DNA from 2 places in the Psychrobacillus sp. FJAT-21963 genome. Region 1 is predicted to be linked to the other one. Evidence: riboswitches for the same ligand, from Rfam matches in the RefSeq annotation. Region 1 holds a riboswitch; the other holds the start of a gene.

Region 1 (3,215 bases):
AACTTCTTAGTTTGTGTATGCACTCTTCTTTTTTTCTTAAAAGGAAACAACCCGTTGCGCCCCCTTGAAAATAATAAATTTTTTATTATAGTATCATGAAAACGTTTTCACTGAAAGTTTTGTATAACAACTCGAATTTAATTTTGGAACCGTTAATTTCCGTTCCAGGCGGACGCTTTCCGCCGGCATGGCTTCAGCCGCTTCCCTCGCTCCTGCGCAAAGCTCGTCGCAAAAATTAATTTCGCTACGCTCAGTCCAGGGTCTTCAGCTCATACACCTGCCTCTTCGCTTTCGGTGCAGAAAACATTTGCTATTCCGGCTGGAGTCGCCGCCTTCCACTCCAATCAACTATTATCCGCTTTTCAATTAGAAAACCATTATACCGTTAATAGTGCAAGTTTTTATCACTTACATTTTTTCAATTAGTATTTATAGAAAATCGTTGGAAAAGGCGACACTCCTGTGGGAATAGCGTTTAGCAGAAGACCCCGCAGTTGAGGGGAAGGCAATCTAAGTTCGCCGCATCCTGCTCCTGCGCAAAGCTCGTCGCAAAAGAACTTTTGCGGCAACGATTGCATGACCAACATCGTGTTGGCCTAGGAGGCTAAGGCAACGCCCGCGGAAAGGGAGCCGTTTCAACGATTTTCTTATTTATCGGACAACATTATTTAGTAAAGTAAATTCTATAGGCTTTTTCAGTGCCCTCGCTACGCTCCTCCAAACCAATAAAATGAACAAAAAAACAAAATAAAAATCGATATCAATTAACCTACTGCCTTTTTTCTTCAGTGGGGCATTCGGTAGCTTGCAATTGAATAAGATAGCATCTATTCACTAATTATCCAAAAAGGTATTAACCAGTTTTCAAAAGTTAAAGGAGAGCGACGAACAGTCTGCAGCAACAAGATTACCGAAAAAGAAGGGTTGGTCTTGACGAAAGTCACGGCCACCCCTTCAAAATAATTCTGCGGTAACTTTGATGCCAAAGTCTGTCCAAAGCAATCCGGAAACAATTGTAACCAGTTTTTGCTTTTTAAAGGGCTCGCTTGCGCTTTTCTAATATATTTTAAATGAATCGGTTGAATACAACTAATATCAGTCAAATACTATGAAAACTTCTGTCGACAATAAAATGTTTTAAGGTATAATGAAATCGATGCATCAAGAATATTTTGAACATAAAGGTGCTTGCTAGTTTACTAGTAAGTTAAAAGGGAAGCTGGTGCAAGTCCAGCGCGGTCCCGCCACTGTAAGTGATTGTACATGATCACAAGTCAGAAAACCTGCCTTTATGCGTTTACACTTTACTACCTACGAGGATAGGTTATGTGTAAGTCCGCTTGGCATGTTTTAACCTAGCAGATTTATACCTATTCTATCTCTCGTTCATGGAACGAGAGATTTTTATTTGCACAAAAATGGAGGAATTACAGATGAAGAAGTTATGGCAATTATGGATGACATCCGCATTTGCAGTATTATTGTTAGTTGGATGTTCTCAAGAAGAAGCAAAACCTGTTGAAGACAAGGACACTACTCAAGAGGAAGCGACAATAGAAGAAACAGAATTCCCGATTACGATGACCGATGCGGTTGGCAATGAGATAACGTTGGAAGAGGCACCAAAAACAATCGTTTCGATGTTGCCAAGTAATACAGAGATTTTATTTGCGCTTGGACTTAATGAAGAAATTATTGGAGTAAATGACTACGATAACTACCCTGAGGAAGCGCTTGAAAAAGAGAAAATCGGCGGTATGGAATTCAACGTAGAAAAAATTGTATCCATGAATCCAGAAATCGTGTTTGCACATGAGTCAATGTTGGGAGCTGGCGATGCAGGTTTACAACAAATCCGTGATGCTGGTGTAAAAGTGTTTGTCGTAAAAAATGCGGCTGATTTTAATGAAACATATACAACTATCGAACAAATTGGTCGTGCTACAGGAAAATTACCAGAGGCACAAAAAATTGTGGAAGATATGAAAGCAAAAGTAGAAGAAGTAAAAGCAAAAGTGGCGAATGTAGAAACAAAGAAAACTGTGTTCGTTGAAACTTCTGATGTTCCGGAAATTTATACACCTGGTAAAGGGACATTTATGCAAGAAATTTTAGATATGGTAAATGCGGAGAATATTGCGGCTGATCAAGAGGGCTGGTTTATGATAGCTCCAGAGGAAATTGTAAACCGTAATCCAGATGTGATTATCGTAATGTATAGCTACGTAGAAGGAATTGTAGATAGTGTGAAGGCACGCGATGGTTTTGATACGATTAATGCTGTTAAAAATGATGCAGTAATACAGGTTGATGAAAACTTAACTAGTCGAACAGGCCCACGTCTTGCAGAAGGATTAGAAGAAGTAGCGAAAGCAATCTATCCGGAGGCTTTTAGTGAGTAAATCCATGATCGGCTACACCTTGTCTATTATTGCTCTTTTAGTGGCGATATGGCTAGGTGTATCGGTCGGATCCGTAAAGGTACCGATCAGCACATTATGGGATAGGGGAGCAGATGAAATTGCGACCAATATCGTTTGGAAAATTCGCTTGCCGCGGGTTGTTCTTGCAGGGTTAGTTGGTGCATCACTAGCCATTGCAGGAGCCGCGTTTCAAGGTTTATTAAAAAACCCGCTTGCCGACCCTTATACGTTAGGAGTGTCGTCCGGTGCCTCAGTAGGTGCCGTGGCTACGCTCTTTTTCGGTATTTCGGTACCATTTCTAGGAATTTATACGTTACCCATTTTCAGTATGATAGGTGCATTAGTTACGATGCTTCTTGTCATTACATTTGCCAAATTAGTCGATCGTGCGATGAAAATGGAGACGATTATTTTAACTGGAATCATTTTTAGTTCTTTTTTAGGCTCGGTTATATCATTAATGATTGCGTTAACAGGAGAAGAGCTTAGGCAAATCATCGGCTGGCTACTTGGTAGTGTATCGATGCGAGGCTGGAGCTATGTACAGATGGCATTACCTTTTATCGTCATTGGTTCGATTTTATTAGCTTTAAACAGAAGAGAATTAAATGCACTATTATTTGGTGAAGAACGTGCAAAGCATCTTGGAGTTAATGTAAAAAGAAGAAAGATGATGATCTTGATCGGCGGGTCTATGTTAACGGGAACAGCAGTAGCAGTATCTGGAACAATTGGTTTTGTTGGGCTTGTTGTTCCACATATGACGAGGCTTTTATTTGGATCGGATCATCG
Region 2 (3,215 bases), 490 kb from region 1:
GAATTATTAAAAGCGATTATATTAGGGTTTGTTGAGGGTATGACAGAGTTTGCTCCTGTTTCTTCTACAGGGCATATGATTATTGTTGATGATATGTGGTTGAAAACGGAAGAATTTTTAGGTCAGTATTCTGCGAATACATTTAAAATTGTCGTTCAGCTTGGTTCTATTTTAGCTGTAGTGGTTGTTATGTGGAAACGATTATTTAGTTTAGTAGGATTATATAAGATAGAAAGCGAAAATTCGAGCAAGCGTTTTAATTTACTACATGTAATCGTTGGTATAATTCCTGCAGGAGTATTAGGAGTATTATTAGAAGATTTTATTGATGAAAATTTATTTGGCGTAGAAACAGTTATATACAGTCTAGTTGCAGGTTCTATTTTTATGATTATTGCGGATAAATTTGGTCCGAAAAAACCGTCTATCAATAGCTTGGATCAAATTACGTATGCTAAGGCATTTAAAGTGGGATTAGTACAATGTCTGTCTTTATGGCCAGGATTCTCTCGCTCAGGTGCAACTATTTCTGGTGGGGTATTGTTTGGGATGGATCATAAAACAGCAGCAGATTTTACATTCATCATGGCTGTTCCAATTATGGCAGGGGCTAGTCTAGTGTCTGTGGTAAAAAACTGGGAAGAGATTAATATGGGGGATATGGGCTTTTATGCAGCAGGCTTTATCAGTGCATTTGTATTTGCGCTAATTTCCATCAAATTTTTCTTAAAACTAATTTCTCGCATCAAATTAATGCCATTTGCAATCTATCGTTTAGTGATAGCAGCAATTTTAGCAGTTATCGTATTTATGTAATAAAAGGGCAGACATTTTGAATTGTCTGCCCTTTTATTATGACTAAAGAAAGACACGTACTTTATTCCTATGTACAAGTTTAAACACAATATGATAGGGTATATAAGTGAATATAACACAACATATAGTATTTGAACGATAATTAGGTACCTTTATGGTTTAAAAGGGAATTCGGTGAAATGCCGAAGCTGTCCCCGCAACTGTAAGTGTGGACGACTGTTGAAATAGCCACTGCGAGAAATCGTGGGAAGGTCGACAGGAGGGTGAAGCATGAGCCAGTAGACCTGCCTTTTCATCGGTGAAGCAACACTTTCTTCGGGGGTTGAGAGGTGGGGGCGAAGGACTCTATCTCAATTAATTTTTAGATGTCTTGTTGTTTCCTACTTTTTTAATGTGAGCGATGACTCAGCCGAAGAGGCTTGGGACATCGCTTTTTTGTGTCCTTAAGCAACTATCACTCCAGCAGAACTCATAATCAAAACAAGGAGGAAATAAAAATGACATCAATTACCTTTACAGAAAAACAGGAGGTACTCCACCATTTAGTAAAAGAATTCGGAGAAGACAATATGGCACCACTCATTAAATCACATGAAAGATGGATGAAGAAGAATCCGGAGGGTAACACCTCTGCTTGGTCTAAGTCGATGTCTTTGGAAGCATTAAGTTTTTTAGATGAGCAAGAAACGTATTGGACTTTTGTTGCGGCGCGCATTCATTTGGCACATGTATATGAACAAGTCGCTAGTCAAAGAAAAACAACATCTAATAATGTTTACAGTAAATTTGCTAGCAATGTACAACTCCAAGCTGCTAATGGAATTTACGACATTCGTTTGACGGAAGCCTATTCGTTTGATGAATTACAACAGTTAGCAGAAATAATTGTTCCAGAGAGAGATTTTTTATTTACATATATTGGTGTTAAAACTTTACTTGATCGTTATGTCGCAAGGGACTTTGACAAATCAATTGTTGAACTTCCACAAGAACGTTGGCTAATCATTGCAATGACGCTAATGAAAGAAGAAAAAGAAAATAGAATTGGCAAAATAAAAGAAGCATATTGGGCAATGAGTAACCTTTATATGACTGTAGCAACACCAACACTTTCAAATGCTGGAAAGCCACATGGACAGTTATCTAGCTGTTTTATTGATACGGTTGATGACAGTCTTCAAGGGATATACGACAGTAACACAGACGTAGCGACCCTTTCTAAATTCGGTGGCGGAATCGGAGTATATATGGGGAAAGTGCGAAGTCGAGGATCGTCTATTCGAGGGTTTATAGGCGCTTCTAGTGGTGTACTTCCATGGATCAAGCAATTAAACAATACGGCAGTTAGTGTGGATCAGCTTGGTCAGCGTCAAGGTGCTATTGCTGTTTACTTAGATGTTTGGCATAAAGATATTTTTACATTTTTAGATTTACGCTTGAACAACGGAGATGAGCGTCTTCGTGCACACGATATCTTTACAGGGGTATGCTTACCGGATTTATTTATGGAGAAAGTAGACGCACGAGAAGAGTGGCACCTATTTGACCCACATGAAGTACGACAATTAAAAGGATATTCCCTAGAGGATTTCTACGATGAGAAACGTGGAGAAGGTTCTTTCCGAGAAAAATACGAGGAATGTGTGAATGATTATCGATTATCACGCGAAACTGTTCCAGCAATAGACTTGATAAAACGTATTATGCGTTCCCAGCTGGAAACAGGAGTACCATTTATGTTTTACCGAGATGAAGTTAATCGTAGTAATCCAAACAAGCATGAAGGAATGGTTTATAGCAGTAATCTATGTACAGAAATTTTTCAAAATCAAAGTGCTACCTCTTTTGAGTCCATTCAATTAGAAGACGATGTAATTGTGACAAAACGTAAAGCGGGGGATTTTGTAGTTTGTAATTTATCTTCTATTAATCTAGGACGAGCGGTTCCAGAAAATGTATTGGAGCGTTTGATAAAGATCCAAGTGCGTATGCTCGATAATGTAATTGATTTAAATATGATTCCGGTACCTCAAGCGCAACGTACAAATGCTCGTTATCGAGGAATTGGCCTTGGTACATTTGGGTGGCATCATTTGCTTGCTCTAAATAGTATCCGCTGGGAGTCCGATGAAGCAGTTGAATTTGCTGATAAACTTTATGAAAAGGTTGCTTTCCTAACGATTCAAGCTTCTGCCGAATTGGCGAAAGAGAAGGGCGCTTATCCTTTATTCGAAGGGTCAGATTGGCAAACTGGAGCCTATTTTGAAAAACGACAATACGAGGGACAAGAATGGAATGAACTGCGTAAGGAAATCGCTGAAAATGGAATCCGAAACGGCTATTTAATGGCGGTTGCACCTAACTCGTCCACTTCCATTTTAGCAGGAAGCACGGCGAGT

Evidence for each region. Region 1 has a riboswitch for cobalamin ahead of AN959_RS02835 (ABC transporter substrate-binding protein). Riboswitches for the same ligand answer to the same signal wherever they lie in the genome.
Region 2: linked by a shared signal. The riboswitch ahead of AN959_RS05360 (ribonucleoside-diphosphate reductase subunit alpha) and the one ahead of AN959_RS02835 (ABC transporter substrate-binding protein) in region 1 are both predicted to bind cobalamin.

The regions. Positions count from the first base shown of each region.
Region 1 is NZ_LJIY01000001.1:619,801-623,015, reverse strand. It holds gene yyaC (spore protease YyaC) at 1-50, opposite strand, end outside; cobalamin riboswitch at 1,166-1,306, shown strand; gene AN959_RS02835 (ABC transporter substrate-binding protein) at 1,434-2,402, shown strand; gene AN959_RS02830 (iron ABC transporter permease) at 2,407-3,215, shown strand, end outside.
Region 2 is NZ_LJIY01000001.1:1,113,869-1,117,083, reverse strand. It holds gene AN959_RS05365 (undecaprenyl-diphosphate phosphatase) at 1-816, shown strand, start outside; cobalamin riboswitch at 944-1,123, shown strand; gene AN959_RS05360 (ribonucleoside-diphosphate reductase subunit alpha) at 1,254-3,215, shown strand, end outside.